2 linked regions of the Pleomorphomonas sp. T1.2MG-36 genome follow. The protein of the gene in region 2 interacts with the protein of the main gene of each other region in a pairwise test. Links are inferred from orthologs where the notes say so. Each region holds a gene or a part of one and is shown on either strand. Other genes may lie near its edges.

Region 1 (10,498 bases), on a different replicon or contig from region 2:
AGAGCCTTGAGGCGGCTGGCGACGGAGCGTTCGAAGCGGGCGAGGCGGCGAACGGCCAGAAACGCGGTGCCGTCGATGTCGAAGGTCTCGACATCGCCCTGAGCGATAGCTCCTTCCACCTCGGCCGACACGGCGTCGGCATCGACACCGAGCAGCCGTTCGGCACGCTCCAGCACGTCGGCGCGCGGCACGGCCGTATGGCCGTCGTCCGCCGCGCCCTCGATGGCATGGGCGATTCCGGCCCGGATGCGCTCCGGCGCGGCGCGGTCGATGCCGAATTTCTCGGCGATCTCGTCGGCGCCGGCAAAGCCGATGCCGCGCACCTCGCGGGCGAGGCGATAGGGGTCTTCCTCGACCAGCTTTACCGCTTCCGGTCCCAGGACCTTCCAGATGGCCACGGCGCGCGCCGTGGCGATACCTTTGTCCTGGAAGGCGATCATCACGTCCTTGACCGCCTTGCGCTCCCGGTAGCTTTCGGCGATGCGGGCGGCGGTCTGCTTGCCGAGGCCTGGCACGGTGACGAGCCGCATCGGCTCGTTTTCGATGACGTCGAGCGCCTTGGCCCCGAACACCTGCACGATGCGCTCGGCCATCGCCGGCCCGATGCCGGAAATGAGGCCCGACCCAAGAAAGCGCACCACCGCATCCTTGCCGGTGGGCTCGTGCGTCTCGATGCGGTCGGCGCGGAACTGCAGGCCGTGGACCTTGTCGGTCATCCACTGGCCCTCGGCGTCGATCTTTTCACCTGCGGCCACGGTGGGAACGTGGCCGACGACCGCCACAGGGTCCTTTCGGCCGCGCACGCGTATCCTCAACACCGAGAAGCCGTTTTCCTCGTTGTGGAAGGTAACGCGCTCGACCGTGCCGGTGAGCCGCTCGAACAAACGCTCGGATGGTCGGGAATCATCAATCATTCTACCAGTTATGCAGTGTTCCACTACTGTTCGTCGAGCCTTGATCGGTCTATGTATGCGCCCGTCGCGCCGCGCTCCGATAACGATCGGCATGGCTGGCGCCGACTCTTCGTCGGAGTGTGTCCCTCTCATGTCGTCCGAGCTTACCCGCCGTGACCTTCTGGCCATGCTGGCCGCTCTCGGGCTCGTCCCGAGCCTTTCCGCAACCGAGGCTCTCGCCGTTGAGGCGTCGACCAGGCTCGGCAAGCCGAAGCCCTTTTCCTTCAGCAAGTTGATGACCGCCGCCAAGGAGCGGGCCGCCGCCGCCTACGTGCCGGAGGTGCCGCGCGCCTTCGAGGCGCTGGAAGCCATCGACTACGACAGGCATTGGCAGATCAAGTTCAAGGACGATCACACCGTCCAGGCGGCCGGCGGCAAGGCGCCGCTTCGCTTCTTCCACCTCGGCCGTTACTTCAAGCTGCCGGTCGGCATCTATCTCGTCGATGGCGACAAGACGCAGGAAGTCCTCTACTCGCCGGACTATTTCGACATTCCCGAGGGCAATCCGGCCGCCAGCCTGCCGGGCGACATCGGGTTCGCCGGCTTCCGCGTCATGGACGATACCGGCCAGCGCGATTGGCTGGCCTTCCTCGGGGCCGCCTATTTCCGCTCGTCGGGTGCGCTCGACCAGTACGGCCTGTCCGCCCGCGCGCTGGCCATCGACGTCGCCATGCCGACGCCCGAGGAGTTCCCGCGCTTCACCAACTTCTACTTCGGCGCCTCCAAGGACGGCCAGTTCGCCATCTATGCCGACCTCGAGGGGCCGCGCGTTTCGGGCGCCGTTCGCTGGGATGTCAGCCGCGACGAGAACCGCACGGTCGTCATGGACATGGCCGTACGCTTCTACCCGCGCGAGGATATCGCCCGCTTCGGCGTGGCGGCGCTGACCTCCATGTTCTGGTACGACGAGACCAATCGTCAGCGGGCGCCCGACTGGCGGCCGGAGATCCACGACTCGGATGGCCTATCGATCTGGAACGGTGCCGGCGAACGAGTCTGGCGGCCGCTCAACAACCCGATCAACGTGATGACGTCGACATTCGTCGACAAGAACGTCAAGGGCTTCGGCCTCTGTCAGCGCGACCGCTCTTTCGAAGACTATCAGGACGACGGCGTCTTCTACGAGAAGCGGTCGACGGTATGGGTCGAGCCGAAGGGCGAGTGGGGCGACGGCGCGGTGCAACTCGTCGAGATTGCCACCGACGACGAGATCCACGACAACATCGTTGCCTACTGGCTGCCGGCGGCGCCGGCCATCAAGGGCAGTGAGATCGCCTTCGACTATCGCCTGACCTGGGGCGTCGACGAGCCGAACCCGGCGCCGGTCGGCCGCGTCTACTCGACGCGTCTCGGCTTCGGCGGCGTGCCCGGTCAGACCCGCCCCGCCGGTGTCGTCAAATATGTGATCGATTTCGACGGTGGCGACCTCAGCACCTATGACCAGTCGTCGGGCGTCGAGGCTGTGGTCTCCGCGTCGTCCGGCTCCATCTCGGGCGTCTACACGCTGCCGGTGGTGGGTACCACGCGTTGGCGGGCCGTGTTCGACTTCAAGGGCGACGGCCCCAACCCGGTGGACATGCGCCTCTACCTTCGCGCCGGCGACAAGACGCTGACCGAGACCTGGCTTTACCAGCATCTGCCGACCACGTTCGTCTGGCCGAAGTGATCCGGGCGGGCGGTTGAGTTCGATGGGGCGGGGAGGAAACTTCCCGCCCTTTTCTCAATAGTCGACCTGCATCAGGCAAAGCCCCTCGGGCGGAGCCACCGGCGCGCACGCGCTGCGATCGGTGGCGTCCAGCGACGCCTTGAGATCGGCCGCCGTCCAGCGACCGTCGCCGACCTTCCGGAGCCCTCCGACCATCGACCGCACCTGATTGTGCAGGAATGAGCGCGCCGAGACCAGGAAGTGAATCTCGCCGTCCACCGCGACCACATCGAGCTGATCGAGCGTCTTGACCGGGCTCTTCGACTGGCAGTCCGAGGAGCGGAAGGTGGTGAAGTCGTGCCGACCGAGCAGCACCTTGGCGGCATCCGCCATGCGCTCGACGTCGAGTGACGCGTGGACGTGCCAGACGAGGTGACGCTCCAGCGTCGGCGGTGCCCGCCGTGCGAAGACACGATACCGATAGTGACGCCTCACCGCCGAAAAACGAGCGTCGAAGCTCTCCGGCACCTCTTCGGCTGACACGATGGTGATGGCGTGCGGCCTCAGGTGAACGTTGCCGGCGTCGCGGATGGTATCGGTGCGCAACGTCTTGCCGATGTCGAAGTGGCAGACTTGGCCGAGTGCGTGAACGCCGGCATCGGTACGGCCGGCGCCCTTGAGGACGATCCTCTCGCCGGTGAACCCCTGGATCGCCCGTTGCAGGTAGTCCTGTACGCCGGTTCCTTCGGCCTGCGATTGCCAGCCGGAAAAAGCGGTGCCGTCATATTCGATGAGCATCCGGTAACGGGGCATATCGGTCAGCCGAACTGGAAGCCGGTGCCCAGGCGGGCACCGCGTGCGAAGTCGGCGAAGGACATCGCCTTCGAACCGGCCCGCTGCACGGTGAGGAGGCGCACCGCGCCTTCGCCGCAGGCGACCATCCCTTCGACCGACAGCAGGGAGCCGGGTAACCCGGAGCCCTCGGCCCGCTCGGCCCGGAGGAGCTTGACCCGCTCCTCGCCCTTGCCGAGATCAGCCATGAACCAGGCGCCGGGGAAGGGCGAAAGGCCGCGCACGTGATCATGCACCACAGTGCCCGTCAGGTGCCAGTCGACGCGGGTCTCCTCGTTGGTGATCTTCGCGGCGTAGGTGACACCGTCCTCGCCTTGGGAAACGAAGGATATCGATCCATCCTCGATTTTGCCGAGGGCCTCGGCCATCAAGGCGGCGCCCGTCGGCGACAGTGCGTCGTGCAACTCGCCGGCGGTCATGTTCGGTCCGATGACGACGCGGGCGGTCAGCGCCACCGGGCCGGTGTCGAGCCCTTCCTCCATCTTCATCACCATGACGCCGGATTCCGCGTCGCCGGCCATGACGGCACGGTTGATCGGCGCAGCCCCGCGCCAACGCGGCAGCAGCGAGGCATGCAGGTTGAGACAGTGGAGGCGAGGGGCGTCGAGCACGGGCTTCGGCAGGATGAGGCCGTAGGCGACGACAACGGCGACATCGGCGCCATGGGCGGCGAAGGTCGCCTGCGCCTCCTCCGTCCTCAGTGTCTTTGGCGTCAGAACCGGAATGCCCAGCGCATCGGCGCGGACGTGGACCGGCGAGCGACGAAGGTCCATGCCGCGTCCGGCCGGCTTCGGCGCACGCGTATAGGCGGCGATGACCTCATGTCCCGCCCCGACGACGGCGTCGAGCACCGGCACCGAGAAATCGGGCGTTCCCATGAAGACGATCTTGAGCGGCATGGCGATCCTGCGGCAGTTGTTCTGCCCGGCGTTTCATACCATGCGGATGGCGGCGTCAAGCATCGGAACCGCGTGAAGCCGCGAAAGCGGCTTCCGGCGCCAAGCGGCGCCCGCGCGGAGCGCGAAAGCCAAGGGCGGGAGGCCCGCCGGCGATTGAGGCGAACAAAGCCGAAAGCGGGTTCCGGCGCCAAGCGGCGCCCGCGCGGAGCGCGAAAGCCAAGGGCCGGAGGCCGCCAACGATTGAGGCGAACAAAGCCGAAAGCGGCTTCCGGCGCCAAGCGGCGCCCGCACGGAGCGCGAAAGCCAAGGGCCGGAGGCCCGCCGGCGATTGAGGCGAAGAAAGCCGAAAGCGGCCTTAAGACGCAGGAAAACTAGATCCTCGTCTTTTCCTTGGCCGCCTTGGCGAACTTCTTGGTGACGCGGTCGCGCTTCAGCTTGGAGATGTGGTCGATGAACAAGACGCCGTCGAGATGGTCGATCTCGTGCTGCAGACAGGTGGCAAGCAGCCCGTCAGCTTCCACCTCCTCCGGCTCTCCGGCGAGGTTGGTGTAACGGACGCGAATCTTGGCCGGTCGCTCGACTTCCTCATAGTAGTCGGGGATCGACAGGCAACCTTCCTCGTAGACCGACAACTCCTCGGATTTCCAGAGAATTTCCGGATTGATGAAGACGCGCGGCTCCTTGGCGTCCTCGTCGTGCGAGACGTCGATGGTGATGAGGCGGTTCATCTCGCCCACCTGCACGGCGGCAAGGCCGATGCCGGGCGCCGCGTACATGGTTTCGAGCATGTCTTCGGCAAGCTTGCGAACGCCATCGTCGACGCGGGCGATGGGCGCCGAAGTCAGTCGAAGCTGCGGGGCGGGAAGGATAACGAGGGGGCGTGTTGACATGAAAAGTCAGATACGCATGGCAGCTATTGCCGTCAATAGCGACCATCCGGGCATGTCCTGGGAACTGTGGGCCGTTCACGCGAAACGGCGCAAGCCAATGCAGTCGGCGGCGGATGGGCATGGCTTGCGTTTCCGCTCTCAAGCCGGGCAAGGTGGAGCATCTTCTCCATCCGGGAATCGCCATGACCATTCTCGTCGCCGTTCGGGGCTGGAAGCCCGATCATTGGATCCAAGCCCTGCGGGAGGCTGCGCCCGATCGCGCGGTGGTGCTGCCGGGCGACGATTTCAACCCAGCCAGCGTCCGTTACGCTCTCGTCTGGAAGCCGGAGCCCGGCTATCTCAAAACATTCCCCAAGCTCGAGGCGATCTTCTCGCTGGGGGCCGGCGTCGACCATCTCACCACCGATCCGGATCTCCCCAACCTTCCGGTCGTTCGCATCGTCGACCCCGATCTGACCGGGCGGATGACCGAATGGGTCGTGCTCAACGTGCTCCTGCATCACCGCCGTCATGCCCATTACGCGGCGGCACAGGCGGCCGGCGGTTGGAAGCCGCTCCGCCAGTGGGCGGCCAGTGCCGTTCGCGTCGGCATCATGGGGCTGGGCGAGCTCGGGCGGGACGCCGCACGGGCGCTCCTGGCGCTCGGCTTTCAGGTCGCCGCCTGGAGCCGAACCGAGAAGCGCATGGAAGGTGTCGATTGCTTCCATGGCGAGGAAGGACTTGCGCCCTTCCTCGCTCGCACGGACATTCTCGTGTCCTTGTTGCCGCTGACGGCGGAGACCGAGAACCTGATCGACGGCGCCGTCATCGATGCGCTGGCCAAGGATGGCCCTCTCGGCGGTCCGGTCATTCTGAATGCCGGCCGCGGCCGGTCACTGGTCGAGGCCGACCTGGTCGAAGCGCTGCTGGACGGCCGCGTGAAAGGCGCAAGCCTCGATGTCTTCGCCACCGAACCATTGCCGGCCGAGAGTCCGCTCTGGCAGGCGCCCAATCTTTTCATGACGCCTCATGTCGCCGCCGAGAGCGATCCGGTGGCGCTCAGCCGCTATGTAATCGGCGAGATCGCCGCTTACGAGGCGGGGCGGCCCCTCCGTCATCTTGTCGATCGCGACAAAGGCTACTGAGCGCAAAGGCGAAAGCCCTTAGGCGGCGAAAAACGCAACGTCCCGAATGGACTGGGCGAATTGACGGCACGCACAACAAACTGTCATATAACTCAGGTAACGAAGAACGCGGAGACGGCGAACCTTTCTGAGACCGCTCGCGGCATCCCGGATCGGAGCGCCTTCTAGAACGCGCAAACCTCGCCCGCTTCCTTGCGGAGGCGGGTATGGGGCGTTGCCGAAGAGTGGGAAATCCGGGTGCCGGAGTGTCCGGCCAACAGGGGAACCATCATGTCTTTCAAACTGTTTCTCGCGTCGACCATCGCCGCGCAGGCCGTTCTGTGCGTTTCCACGCCCGTGTTCGCGGCGTCGCTGGATGAACTCGTCGCTGCCGCGAAGGCCGAAGGCAAGCTGACCACCATCGCCCTGCCGCACGACTGGTGCGGCTACGGTGCCGTTATCGAGGGCTTCAAGGCCAAGTATGGTCTCGAGGTCAACGAGCTCAATCCCGACGCCGGCTCCGGCGACGAGATCGAGGCGATCAAGGCCAACAAGGGCAACACCGGCGATCAGGCGCCTGACGTGATCGACGTCGGTCTCAGCTTCGGTCCGTCCGCCAAGGCCGAGGGACTTCTGCAGCCCTACAAGGTGGCGACCTGGGACAGCATCCCCGACAGCGCCAAGGACGCCGAGGGCTACTGGTACGGCGACTACTACGGCGTGATGTCCTTCGGCATCAACAAGGACCTCATCAAGGACAGCCCGGCCGATTGGGCCGACCTCCTGAAGCCGGAGTTCGCCAACGCCGTGGCTCTGGCCGGCGATCCGCGCGCTTCCTCGCAGGCCATCTCGGCCGTCTTCGCGGCAGGCCTGTCGGCCGCCGGTGGCGATGTCGCCAAGGCTGGCGAGGCCGGCCTCGGTCTCTTCAAGGATGTCGTCGCCAAGGGCAACTTCGTGCCGGTGATCGGCAAGTCGGCCTCCCTCGCGCAGGGCACGACGCCGATCGTCGCCGCCTGGGACTACAACCTTCTGTCCTGGCGCGACACGCTCGCCGGCAACCCGCCGATCGACGTCGTTGTGCCGAAGACCGGCGTGCTGGCCGGTGTCTACGTTCAGGCGATCTCGGCCTATGCGCCGCATCCGAATGCCGCCAAGCTGTGGATGGAGTATCTCTACTCGGATGAAGGTCAGCTCGGCTGGCTGAAGGGCTATTGCCATCCGATCCGCTTCAACGACCTCGCCAAGAACGGCAAGGTGCCGCAGGAGCTGCTCGACAAGCTGCCGCCGGCCGAGGCCTATGCCAACGCCATCTTCCCGACGCTCGACGAGCAGGCGGCCTATAAGGAAACCATCACCAAGAATTGGGACAGCGTCGTCGGCGCCGACGTCAAGTAAGGCCCGGAGCGGCCACATGGCCGCCCGCCTCCCTTCCCGGTACCGCCCTCCGGCCATGGTCGGAGGGCGGTTTTCCGCGATCGCCGATCCGGATAGCAAAAAGCATGGCTTTCAGTGCTTCGTCTGCCAGTTCCCCCCGCCCACGCGTTCCATGGGCCGTCGTCGGCGTAACGCCTTTCATGGTCTTCGCCGTGCTGTTCCTGGTCCTGCCGACCCTGTTTCTCGTGGTCGGCGCGTTTCAGGACAATGAAGGCAGTTTCACCTTCGCCAACTTGGGCAAGCTGTGGACGCCGACCATCCTGTCGTCCTACTGGATCTCCATCAAGGTGTCGGTCGCCTCGGCGGTGATCGGCGCGGCGATCGGTGCCTTCATCGCCTATGCGGCGGTGTCGGGTGGCCTGCCGCGCTGGATCCGCCCAACCATCATGACCTTCTCCGGCGTCGCATCGCAGTTCGCCGGCGTACCGCTGGCCTTCGCCTTTCTGGCGACGCTCGGCCGGCAGGGTCTGGTCACGTTGTTCCTGTCGTCGGTGTTCGGTCTCAACATCTACGCCCAGGGCTTCAACCTCCTGTCCTTCTGGGGGCTGACGCTCACCTACCTCTATTTCCAGATCCCGCTGATGGTGCTGATCGTCACCCCGGCCATCGAGGGGCTGCGGAAGGAATGGCGCGAGGCGGCCACCATCCTCGGCGCGTCCAACTGGCAGTATTGGCGTCATATCGCCGGGCCGGTTCTGCTGCCGAGCTTTCTCGGTGCGACGCTGCTTCTGTTCGCCAACGCCTTCGGCGCCATAGCCACCGCCTATGCGCTGACCGGCTCGTCGCTCAACATCGTCACCATCCTGCTCTACGCGCAGATCCGCGGCGACGTGCTGCATGACCAGAACCTCGGCTATGCCATCGCCTTCGGCATGATCGTCATCACCGGTCTTTCCAATCTCTGCTACATCCTGCTGCGCGTGCGCAGTGAAAGGTGGCTCAAATGAAGAGCGACCGCCTCGGCCACTGGCTCGCCATCCTGATCGGCACGCTGTATTTCCTGGTCCCGCTCGCGGCCACCTTCGAGTTTTCGTTGAGGAAGCTCAGGGGCGTCTACAGCTTCGAGGCCTACAGGGTGGTGCTGGCCGACCCGCAGTTCCAGTCGTCCTTCACCTTCTCGGTCGGCCTTGCCGTGGTCACCATTGTCTTCGGCATGGCCATCATCGTGCCGATGGCCTATTTCGTCGAGCTGCGGCTCAGGAAGCTCAGGCCGTTCGTCGAGTTCGTGACGCTGCTGCCGCTGGTGGTGCCGGCCATCGTCATCGTCTTCGGCTATCTGCGCCTCTACAACTCGTCGAGCGTCCTGCCGCTCACCAACTCCTCGCTCGGCACCAACTTTCTCCTGACCTGCGGCTACGTGACGCTGGCGCTGCCCTACATGTACCGCTCCATCGAGACGGGCCTCCGGTCCATCGACGTCAGAACGCTGACCGAAGCGGCCGAGAGCCTCGGCGCATCGTCGGGCACCATCATCTGGCGCATCATCCTGCCCAACATCCGGTCGGCCATGCTGTCGGGCGCCTTCCTGACCTTTGCCATCGTCATCGGCGAATTCACCTTCGCCAGCCTGCTCAACCGGCCGGCCTTCGGTCCCTACCTCCAGCTCATCGGCGCCAATCGTGCCTACGAGCCGGCGGCGCTGGCCGTCATGGCCTTCATGATCACCTGGGCCTGCATGGGGATCATCCAGGTCATCTCCCGCAACGCCGTTGCTGCCCGCCCCTGACCCGGCGCCCCAACCGCCGCACTCCACGGAACGCCCGATGTCCTTCATCGAAATCAGCCACCTCAGGAAGTCCTTCGGTCCGAACACCGTGGTCCACGACTTCAGCCTTTCCATCGAGAAGGGCGAGTTTATCTCCTTCCTCGGCCCGTCGGGCTGCGGCAAGACCACGATTCTCAGAATGATCGCCGGCTTCGAGACCGTCACGTCGGGATCGATCCATGTCGGCGGGCTGGAGATGACGAACCTGCCGCCGGCCAAACGCAATGTCGGCATGGTGTTTCAGGCCTACGCGCTGTTTCCCAACCTGACGGTGGCCGGCAACATCGGCTTCGGGCTGAAGATTGCCGGCAAGGACAAGGGCGAGATCGACGCGCGCGTTGCCGAGATGCTGGAACTCATCAAGTTGCCGGACCTCGGCGATCGCTACCCCTACCAGCTATCCGGCGGCCAGCAGCAGCGCGTGGCGCTCGCTCGCGCGCTGGCGATCAAACCGCAGGTGTTGCTGCTCGACGAGCCCTTGTCAGCGCTCGACGCCAAGATCCGCGTATCCCTGCGCGAGGAGATTCGGGCTCTCCAGCGCGAACTGGGCATCACCACCGTGTTCGTCACGCACGACCAGGAAGAGGCGCTGTCCATCTCCGACCGCATCGTGGTGATGAACGAAGGTCGGGCCGATCAGGTCGGGACGCCTTCGGAAATATACAACAACCCGACGACGCGTTTCGTGGCGAGTTTCGTCGGCACGCTCAATCTGTTCGAGGCGCGTGTTGTCGATCCGGCGACCGGGCGTGTGTCGATCGACGGCCAGCCGGTGGTGACGGCGCGCGACATTTCCGCCTTTGGCATCGCCGACGAGGCGACCGTGGCGCTGAGGCCCGAGGCACTGTCGCTCGGCGGCGACGGCGAGAGCGATCGCAATGCCCTTGCCGGAACCGTCGAGGAGGTGTCCTTCCTTGGCGCGGTGATACGCGTCCGCGTCCGGCTTCGCGAGGCCAG
Region 2 (10,402 bases):
GTTCGGGTGCATGTGGTCGGCCTGATTGAGGCTGGCGTCACCGGCGACCCCGTCGAGGAAGAAGGGATAGAGCAGGGTGTCGTGCTTCTTGGCGAGGTCGGGAAAGATCGGATCGTACCGGGCGCCGTAATCCGCGCCGAGGTTGGGCGCCGCCCGCATGCCGGCGAGAAGCACCGGGGCTCCGGTTTCGGCGAGGCGGGACAGCAGTTCGTCGAGGCTTTCGCGGACGAGCGCCGGATCCTGGCCGCGCAACATGTCGTTGGCGCCGAGTTCGACGATGATGCCGTCGGCGCCGTCGGCCAGCGCCCAGTCAAGACGGGCAAGGCCATCGGCCACCGTATCTCCGGAGACGCCGGCGTTGACGATCTCGACGTCATGGCCGCGCTTGACGAGCGCCGCTTCCAGCCGGTCGGGGAACGCGTCCTGGGCGAGAACGCCATAGCCGGCGGTCAGACTGTCGCCGAGCGCGACGATACGCATGGGTTTGGCCTCCGCGCCGGCAAGACCGGCGAAGAGGGCGAGAACGAACACGAATATGCGATGTCTCACGGCCTTTTGACCCGGCTTGCAATGGTTTCTGGGCCGACCATATGACAGGCTCGGGCTTTCTTCGGCAAGCCCTGCCGATTTCACGACTGTCTGAACCGCCGGAACCGAAAGCTCGCCCTTGCCAGATCCTGCCATTGCTCTCTCCCAGGTCGATCTCAGTCTTGGCAGCGGTGCTGCCCGCGTTCACATCCTGAAGGGTCTGTCGTTTTCCGTCGACGCAGGCACCAGCGTCGGCATCGTCGGCCCATCCGGTTCGGGCAAGTCGACGCTGCTGATGGTTCTTGCCGGTCTCGAACGCGTGGATGGCGGCACCGTATCGGTGGGCAACGAGCGGCTCGATCGCATGAACGAGGACGCTCTCGCCCGGTTCCGGGGGCGTTCCGTTGGCATCGTCTTCCAGTCTTTCCATCTGATGCCGACCATGACGGCGCTGGAGAACGTGGCGGTGCCGCTGGAACTGAGCGGCCGGCGCGACGCCTTCGAGCGGGCGCGGGTCGAACTCGAAGCGGTCGGCCTCGGACACAGGCTCGACCATCACCCGGCGGAACTGTCCGGCGGCGAGCAGCAGCGCGTGGCCATCGCCCGGGCTCTGGCACCCGAGCCGTCGATCCTGATCGCCGACGAACCGACCGGCAATCTCGACGCCGATACCGGCCGCGACATCATTCGCTTGATGTTCGAGGCACGAGCCCGACGAGGCGCGACGCTGGTGCTGGTCACGCACGATCGTGCGCTCGCCGACGCCTGCGACCGTCGCATCGTCATGCGCTCGGGCGAAATCGTCGAGGACATCAGGGCGGGGGTGACGCCGTGAGCGGCCGCTCGCCGGGCTGGAGGGTTGCCGTTCGCCTCGCCACCCGTGAAGCGCGCGGCGGTCTGTCGGGCTTTCGTATCTTCATCGCGGCCATCGCGCTCGGTGTCGCCGCCATCGCGGCCGTCGGCTCGACCAGCCGGGCGATCATCGAAGGCATCTCCCTGCAGGGGCGGGAAATTCTCGGTGGCGACATCGCCGTCCGCTTTGGCGGCGAGGTTCCGCCCGAGGCGGTCGTCTCGACGCTTGGTGCTCGCGGGCGGCTGTCGACGGTGACGCTGGTCAACTCGATGGCGCGGCGGATCGACGGTGAGGCGCAAGCGCTTGCCCGCATCAAGGCGGTCGACGGCGCCTATCCGCTCGCGGGAGAATTCCGCCTTGAGGGCGGCGGCCGGCTTGCCGACGCCCTGGCGCCAGCGGCGGACGGATCGATTGGCGTCGTCATCGAGCCGATCCTTGCCGACCGTCTCGACGTGAAGGTCGGCGACCGCATCGCCATCGGTCGCGCGACCGCCGAGGTGCGGGGGCTGATCGAAAAGGAACCGGATCAGGTTGGCACCGGTGTCGCCTATGGGCCACGCGTGATGATGAGCCGGGAGGCGCTCGTGGCGACCGACATCGTCCAGCCGGGCAGCCTCGTTGCCAACACCGTTCGCCTCGCACTGCCCGATGGGACGACGGACGATGCCGTCGCCGCTGTCGCGGCCGAGATCAAGGCGGCCCAGTCCGACAGCGGCCGGACCGTTTCCTCCCGGCTCGACGCGGCGCCTGGTCTTGAGCGCAACGTCGACCGCTTCTCGCAGTTCCTGACGCTGGTCGGGCTGACCGCGCTGATCGTCGGTGGCGTCGGCGTCACCAATGCGGTGAAGGCGTTCATCGAGCGCAAGCGCGATACCATCGCCACGCTGAAGGCTGTGGGTGCGCCGGGCGGCTTCGTGGTCGCCATCTACCTGATCGAGATCGGCGTCATCGCCGGCATCGGCGTGGTGCTGGGGCTGGCCCTGGGGCTCGTGCCCCCCTTCTTCGCCGGTGGGCTGATCGCCGCGGCGCTGGAACTGCCGATCGAGATTGGCGTCTATCCCGGCGAGCTGCTGCTTGCCGCCGCCTATGGTTTTCTAACCGCCTTCGCCTTCGCCATCTGGTCGCTCGGCCGGGCGCACGACGTGCCGGTCAGCGCGCTGTTTCGCGAAAAGGTGGCGCCGGAGCGGCGGCTGCCGCGCCGCGTCTATGTTCTGGCGACCACGGTCGCAGTCCTGCTTCTCGCCGCGCTTGCCATCGTCTCTGCGGCCGATCGCTTCGTGGCGGTGATCTTCGTCCTGTCGATGGCGGCGATCTTCATCGTGCTCACCGGCGTGGCCGGCCTGATCCGTCGCCTTGCCGGCCGGTTGCCGGCGGTAGGTTCGGCGGAGTTCCGACTGGCGCTGCGCAACATCCACAGGCGCGGCGGCCTGACGCTGTCGGTGGTGCTGTCACTCGGCCTCGGGCTGACGCTGATGGTGACGCTCGCCTTGATCGACACCGGGCTCAGGCGGCAGCTCACGTCCACGTTGCCGGAGAAGGCGCCCACCTTCTTCGCGCTCGACATCCGTTCGAACGATCTCGACGCCTTCTCGCGCCTGATCGAGACCACGGTGCCGGGCACCACGCTCGAGACTGTGCCGATGCTGCGCGGACGCATCACCGCGCTGAAGGGAACGCCGGTCGACAAGATCGATGCGCCCGAAAGCGCGCGCTGGGCGCTGTCCGGAGATCGCGGCATCACATTGTCGGCCGAGCCGCCGGCCAACTCGACGCTCGCGTCCGGCGCCTGGTGGCCTCGCGATTACAAGGGCGAGCCGCTTGTCTCCTTCGAGGACACGTTGGCGCGCGAGTTCGGTCTGTCGATTGGCGACACTGTGACCGTCAACGTGCTCGGCCGCGAGATCACCGCCAAGGTGGCCAGCACGCGCAAGGTCGAATGGCAGTCGCTTTCCATCAACTTCGTGATGGTGTTCTCGCCCAACACTTTCGCCGGCGCACCGTACTCGGTGCTATCGACGGCGGCTCTGCCGCCGAGCGGCGACGCGGCCATCGACCGTGGCAACGAGGGGCGGTTGATCCGGGCGGTGGTCGCCGCCTTCCCGACGGCCACCATGGTTCGCGTCAAGGACGTGCTCGCCACGGTCAACGATCTGGTCGGTTCGCTGACGCTGGCCATCCGTGCCGCCGCCTCCATCGCGCTCGCCGCCTCGGTGCTGGTCCTGGCCGGGGCGCTCGCCTCCGGTCACCGCCAGCGCGTCTACGACGCCGTGTTGCTCAAGACCTTCGGCGCGACGCGCGCGCGCGTCCTTCTCGCCTTCGCGCTGGAATACGCGGCGCTCGGCTTCCTCACCGCCGTCTTCGCCTTGGTTGCCGGCACGGTGGCTGCCTGGGGCGTTCTTCGCGGCATCATGGACGTGCCGGTCGACCTCGATCCATGGGTTGCCATCGGTGCCGTGGCCGTGGCGCTTTTCCTGACCATAGGCCTCGGTCTTCTGGGAACATTCAGGGCACTTTCGGCCAAGGCGGCGCCCGTTCTGCGGAATCTTTAAATCTTCGTCATGTTTGACGGACTCGCCGTGCGTGCCCTTGAGCTTTCATCGGGGTACGCCCATATTGTCTTTTCGAGCAGGGGAGGCTCGCTTCCCCCGCGAATCCGCATTTCCAGAGAAGGATCGACGCCCCAATGGCATTCCCTGAACGCAACATCCCCTCGGGCTACGGTTCCCGGGCCTATTCCGCGGAGATCGATCAGGGTCTCCGCAGCTACATGCTGTCGGTCTACAACTATATGGCCATCGGCCTCGCCGTGACCGGCGGCGTTGCGGCGCTTGCCGCCAATGCCTCCGTGGCGAGCTGGGATCCGATCACCCTCACCTCCTTCGGCGCGGCGCTGTACACGAGCCCGTTGCAGTGGCTGGTGATGCTGGCCCCGATCGGCCTGGTGCTCGTCTTCTCCTTCGGCATCCAGAAGCTGTCGATGCCGGTGGCGCAGGGCCTGTTCTGGGCCTTCGCGGCGCTGATGGGCCTGTCGCTGTCCTCGATCTTCCTGGTCTACACCCAGCAGTCGATCACGCAGGTGTTCTTCATCTCCGCGGCCGCCTTCGCCGCCCTCAGCCTCTATGGTTACACGACCAAGCGCAATCTCAGCGCCATGGGCTCGTTCCTGATCATGGGGCTGTTCGGCCTGATCATCGCCTCGCTGGTCAACATCTTCATGCAGTCGTCCGCGATGGAGTTCGCCATCTCGGTGCTCGGCGTCGGCATCTTCGCCGGCCTGACCGCTTACGACACGCAGACCATCAAGGAAATGTACTTCGAGGGCGACGATAGGACGACCAGCGGCCGCAAGGCCATCATGGGCGCCCTCAACCTCTACATGGACTTCATCAACCTGTTCATCATGCTGCTTCGCCTGATCGGCGACCGTCGCTGACGACAACAGGACGTCCCATCGGAAACGCGGCGCCGGGTTCATCCCCGGCGCTGTTTTCGTTTGAGGCCGGGCGATGGGCATGCGATCTAGGGCGCGGGCGCACTGCCGCGCCACTATCCCTCCGGATCCGACCCATGCTGACCATTCGTCCCGCCCGCGCCAGTGACATCCCGGCGATTGCCGCCATCTATCAGGACGCCGTTCGAACCGGCACCGCTTCATGGGAACTCGAACCGCCGACCGAGGCGGAGATGCTGAAGCGCTTCGAGACCATCACCGGCGGTGGCTATCCCTACCTGATCGCCGAGATGGGCGGCGGTCTTGCCGGCTATGCCTATGTCAGCGCCTATCGGCCGCGTCTTGCCTACCGTTACACGGTCGAGAACTCGATCTATATCGATCCGGCCCGGCAAGGGCAGGGTATCGGCAAGCGCCTTCTTCAGGCCCTGATCGATGATTGTGCCCGGCGCGGTTTCCGGCAGATGGTGGCGGTGATCGGCGACAGCGGCAATGTCGGCTCGCGCAAGCTGCACGCCGCCTTGGGCTTCACGCTGGTCGGCGTCGCGCCAGCCCTCGGCTACAAGTTCGACCGCTGGCTCGACCAGGTCCTGATGCAGAGAGCGCTCGGTGACGGCGAGACTTCGGCGCCCGGCGAGCTCTCGCGAAGCTGATCGCAACAAAAAAGCCGCCGCGAACGGGTCGCGGCGGCCGAAAGCATGCGGTTTGCTCAGGCGGCCTTCTTGGGCTTCAAGAGGCCGCGGTTGATCAGCACTTCGGCGATCTGGACGGCGTTGAGCGCGGCACCCTTGCGGAGGTTGTCGGAAACCACCCACATGGTCAGGCCGTTCTCCACCGTGATGTCCTCGCGGATGCGGGAGATGTAGGTGGCGTCTTCGCCGGCCGCCTCATACGGGGTGATGTAGCCGCCGGGCTCGTGCTTGTCGATGACGAGGCAGCCGGGCGCCTCGCGCAGGATCGAGCGGGCCTCGTCGGCGGTGATCGGGTTGTCGAACTCGATGTTGACCACTTCCGAATGGGAGACGAACACCGGAACGCGCACGCAGGTGGCGGTCAGCTTGATCTTCGGATCGAGGATCTTCTTGGTCTCCGCCGTCATCTTCCACTCTTCCTTGGTGAAGCCGTCTTCCATGAAGACGTCGATGTGCGGAATGAGGTTGAAGGCGATGCGCTTGGGGAACTTCTTGGCTTCGACCGGGTCGGAGACGAAGATGGCGCGGGTCTGGGTGAACAGTTCGTCCATCGCGTCCTTGCCGGCGCCGGACACCGACTGGTAGGTCGACACGACCACGCGCTTGATGTGGGCCTTGTCGTGCAGCGGCTTCAGCGCCACGACGAGCTGGGCGGTGGAGCAGTTGGGATTGGCGATGATGTATTTCTTGGTGAAGCCGGCGACGGCATCGGCGTTCACCTCGGGAACGACCAGCGGCACATCCTCGTCATAACGCCAGGCCGAGGAGTTATCGATCACGACGCACTTCTGCGCACCGATCTTCGGCGACCACTCCTTGGAGATCGAGCCGCCGGCCGACATGACGCAGATGTCGATGTCAGAGAAGTCGACGTGCTCCAGCGCCTGCACCTTCAGCGTCTTGTCGCCGAACGATACCTCGGTGCCCTGGCTCCGGCGCGAGGCGACGGCAATCACCTCATCGGCGGGGAAGCCGCGCTCGGAGAGGATCGAAAGCATTTCGCGGCCCACGTTTCCGGTGGCACCGACCACAGCGACCTTGTAACCCATGTTGGACTGACCTTCTGAAAGTGTGGCGTTGCGCCGTAACAGTCGTCCCCCGCCTTGCTTGGCGGCCGGTCGCTCTTCAGTCTGTCAGGGAGACGTTCGAGGAGGCCACCAACCGCCTCCTCTGACCCCGAGGAGGACGGTACGGGGCGAGGAAGCGTCGATCACGTCGTGGTCGTTTTCGTCGTCGCCGTTTTCGTCATGGCACGTCCGGCCGGGGCGAAACCCAGCGCGAAGACAGCCTGACGGGAACCACTCGCGAACGACATGGACCATTCCTCTCTCGAATGCTGGGCTTTATGGCTGAAAGGGCAGGGCTGGTCAAGACGAATCGGGGTGGGCGCCTTGGTGCCCGCTCCCCCCGCGCATTTGGCTGGCGAAGGATCATGTTTCCGCCTCGGCGAGCCGATCTCCGGTGTGTGCGTGTTATTCCTTACTCGGAATAGATGCATGGGTCTCCGCAAAACAATCAATCTTTTACCGCTTGGTTGTAGACCTTGCGACAATTCCCGTCTGTGGGAGCCGTGATTTCAAGGCGAGGCGAGCATGTCGCTGTTCGGACGCAAGTCTTCCTCCGAGAAGATCAAGATCAATTTCTTCGATAGTACACCCGATGCCGTTCTGGTCATCGCCGACGGCAAGTTCATCGAGTGCAATGCCGCAGCGGTGAAAATGTTCGGCTCGTCTTCGAAAGCCGCCTTGACCGCCAGTACGCCGGCGGCGCTTTCGCCTCCCACCCAGCCCGATGGTCAGCCATCAGGCACCAAGTCCGAGGCGATGATCCGGGAGGCCATGGCCACGGGTCACAAGCGCTTCGAGTGGATGCATCGGCGAGCCGATGGCAGCGACTTTCCCGTTCTCGTCACCCTGATCCTGTCAAAGGTCGAGGGGCGGCCGGTGGTTCTCACCAATCTCGCCGATCTCTCGGACGCCCTGCGCGAGCGGGAGGCGCGGCGGGAGGAGGAAGCGCGAAGCGCCAAGGCCTCGGTTCTTCAAGAGCTCACCTCCGAGTTCGATCGCAACGTCTCCTCGGCGCTGGGCACGGTGGGGCATGTTGCCGACCAGCTCGAATCGTCGTCCCAGGCGATGTCCGGCTCGGCCGACCTGACCAACCGCCAGCTTACCGAACTGACCGCTGCGTCCGAGCAGGTGTCGGCCGCCGTCGGCATCGTCGCGGAATCGGCGGGAGAGCTGTCCGCGTCGATCGCCGAGATCGGCCGCCAGGTCCATCAGTCGAGCAGCATCTCCAGCGCCGCCAACGAGGAGGCGCGCCACACCAACGACATCGTCAAGGGGCTTGCCGAAAGCTCGGCCAAGATCGGCGAGGTGATCAGCCTCATCAACGGCATCGCCAGCCAGACCAACCTTCTCGCCCTCAACGCCACAATCGAGGCGGCGAGGGCCGGCGAAGCCGGGCGCGGTTTCGCGGTCGTCGCTCAGGAAGTGAAGGCGCTCGCCAACCAGACGACGCGTGCCACCGACGAGATCGGCGCACAGATCGGCGCCGTCCAGGCCGCGACCACGCAGGCCGTGGGGGCAATCGGTGGTATCGCCACGCGCATCGGCGAGATCAACGAGATCGCCGGCGCCATCGCCGCGGCGGTGGAACAGCAGTCACGCGCCACAGCGGCCATTGCCAGCAACATCCAGCAGGCCTCGGTGGCAAGCCAGAAGGTTTCGATCAACACCGGCGGCGTCGCCCATGCGTCGGTGGAGACGCGCAAGGCGGCCGAAGCGGTGCTGACGTCGGCCAAGGCGCTGTCCGGCGAGGCGGGTGGCCTGCGCTCTACCGTCGACCGCTTCCTGCAGGGCGTGAAGCGGGCTTAGGCAAACGGCACAGTATCGGAATGGAAAAAGGCCCATCTTGAAAGACGGGCCTTTTCTGTTGGCTTGCGATAAGTGCGGTCTGCCTGGCGAAGCCGGCCGCACTTTCCTCGTCAGGCGGCGAGCTGTCGCAGCACGTATTGCAGGATGCCGCCGTTGCGGTAGTAGTCCAGCTCATCAAGCGTATCGATGCGGCAGAGCAGCGGCACGTCGATTTCCGCGCCGTCGGCCCGGACGATCTTCGCCGTCAGAGTCTGGCGCGGCTTGACGCTGGCGATGCCTTCGATGGTCACCGTCTCGTTGCCGACGAGGCCGAGGCTCTGCCAGTTCGTCCCTTCCTCGAAGGTCAGCGGAACGATGCCCATGCCGACCAGATTCGAGCGATGGATACGCTCGAAGCTCTCGGCGATCACCGCCTTGACGCCCAGGAGATTGGTACCCTTGGCCGCCCAGTCGCGCGACGAACCGTTGCCGTATTCGACGCCGGCGAAGACGACCAGCGGCACGCCCTCGTCCTTGTAACGCATGGCGGCGTCGTAGATGTACATCCGGTCGCCCGAGGGATGATGGATCGTCCAGCCACCCTCGACCACGTTACCGGCATCGTCCTTCACCATGTTGTTCTTGATGCGGATGTTGGCGAAGGTGCCGCGCATCATCACTTCATGGTTGCCGCGTCGCGTTCCGTACTGGTTGAAGTCGGCCGGGCGCACCTGATGGCCGGTGAGATACTGGCCGGCCGGGCTCGCGACCTTGATCGAACCGGCCGGGGAGATGTGGTCGGTGGTGATCTTGTCGCCGAACAGGCCGAGGATGCGGGCACCGACGATGTCGGTGACCGGCGGCGGCGTCATGGTCATGCCGGCGAAGTAGGGCGGGTTCTGCACGTAGGTCGAGCCGATGTTCCAGCCGTAGGTCTGGCCGATCCCCGCCTCGACGGCGCGCCACCGCTCGTCGCCCTTGAAGACGTCGGCGTATTTCTCCTTGAACATGCCGGCGGTGATGAAGGTGGAGATGGTCTCGTTCACCTCTTTGTTCGACGGCCAGACGTCCCGGAGATAGACCGGCTCGCCATCGGAACCGAAGCCCAGCGGCTCGGTCGACAGGTCCTTCTGCACGCTGCCGGCCAGCGCGTAGGCGACGACCAACGGCGGCGAGGCGAGATAGTTGGCCTGCACGTCGGGGCTGACGCGGCCCTCGAAGTTGCGGTTGCCGGAGAGCACGGCAGCGGCGACGATGCCGTTGTCGTTGATCGACTTGGAGATCGGCTCCGGCAGCGGACCGGAGTTGCCGATACAGGTTGTGCAGCCGAAGCCGACGAGGTTGAAGCCCAGCGCGTCGAGATCCTTTTGCAAGCCGGACTGGCTGAGATACTCGGCGACCACCTGGGAGCCGGGCGCCAGCGAGGTCTTCACCCAGGGCTTGACGTTGAGACCCTTCTCGCGAGCCTTGCGGGCGAGCAGGCCGGCGCCCACCAGCACGCTCGGGTTGGAGGTGTTGGTGCAGGAGGTGATGGCGGCGATCACCACGTCGCCATGGCCGAGATCGAAGTTGCCGCCCTCGACGGGATAGCGTGTACCGATGTCGGTAAGCTTCTTGTACTCGGTTTCCATGGCAGCGGCGAAACCGGCCTTGGCGGCGCTGAGCGACACCCGACCTTCGGGGCGCTTGGGACCGGCCAGCGAGGGAACGACGGTGGAGAGATCGAGTTCGAGGATATCGGTGAACTCGGGGTCGGGCGTGTCGGCGGTGCGGTAGATGCCCTGGGCGCGGGCATAGGCGTCGACCAGGGCGACGCGGTCGTCGGCACGGCCGGAGAACTTGAGGTAGCGGATGGTCTCGGCGTCGATCGGGAAGAAGCCGCAGGTGGCGCCGTATTCCGGTCCCATGTTGGCGATGGTGGCACGGTCGGCCAGAGTCAGGCTGTCGAGACCGGGGCCGAAATACTCGACGAACTTGCCGACCACGCCCTTCTTGCGCAGCATCTGGGTCACGGTCAGCACGACGT

What was found.
Region 1: the proteins of QQZ18_RS17200 (region 2) and def interact in binary tests that used the Escherichia coli proteins (3 or more experiments, as listed by UniProt). The link is inferred for Pleomorphomonas sp. T1.2MG-36 from one-to-one orthologs.

What each region holds. Positions count from the first base shown.
Region 1 is NZ_CATNLY010000023.1:593,901-604,398, reverse strand. The notes cover bases 3,481-6,438. They hold def (peptide deformylase), read right to left. Parts: upstream 5,240-6,438; coding sequence 4,721-5,239; downstream 3,481-4,720. Other genes in these bases: QQZ18_RS14270 (2-hydroxyacid dehydrogenase), read left to right, coding at 5,359-6,363; fmt (methionyl-tRNA formyltransferase), read right to left, coding at 3,481-4,349. In the rest of the region: SF1B family DNA helicase RecD2, read right to left, coding at 1-914; QQZ18_RS14290 (glucan biosynthesis protein), read left to right, coding at 1,045-2,619; tRNA pseudouridine(38-40) synthase TruA, read right to left, coding at 2,674-3,411; more of fmt, read right to left, coding at 3,417-3,480; QQZ18_RS14265 (ABC transporter substrate-binding protein), read left to right, coding at 6,634-7,737; QQZ18_RS14260 (ABC transporter permease), read left to right, coding at 7,842-8,723; QQZ18_RS14255 (ABC transporter permease), read left to right, coding at 8,720-9,502; QQZ18_RS14250 (ABC transporter ATP-binding protein), read left to right, coding at 9,540-10,498. UniProt on the Escherichia coli protein: Removes the formyl group from the N-terminal Met of newly synthesized proteins. Requires at least a dipeptide for an efficient rate of reaction. N-terminal L-methionine is a prerequisite for activity but the enzyme has broad specificity at other positions.
Region 2 is NZ_CATNLY010000034.1:297,605-308,006, reverse strand. What follows is about bases 4,558-7,419. They hold QQZ18_RS17200 (aspartate-semialdehyde dehydrogenase), read right to left. Parts: upstream 6,574-7,419; coding sequence 5,542-6,573; downstream 4,558-5,541. Other genes in these bases: QQZ18_RS17195 (methyl-accepting chemotaxis protein), read left to right, coding at 7,117-7,419; QQZ18_RS17205 (GNAT family N-acetyltransferase), read left to right, coding at 4,949-5,485; QQZ18_RS17210 (Bax inhibitor-1/YccA family protein), read left to right, coding at 4,558-4,814. Outside these bases: QQZ18_RS17225 (arylesterase), read right to left, coding at 1-549; QQZ18_RS17220 (ABC transporter ATP-binding protein), read left to right, coding at 668-1,363; QQZ18_RS17215 (ABC transporter permease), read left to right, coding at 1,360-3,930; more of QQZ18_RS17210, read left to right, coding at 4,065-4,557; more of QQZ18_RS17195, read left to right, coding at 7,420-8,397; aconitate hydratase AcnA, read right to left, coding at 8,508-10,402.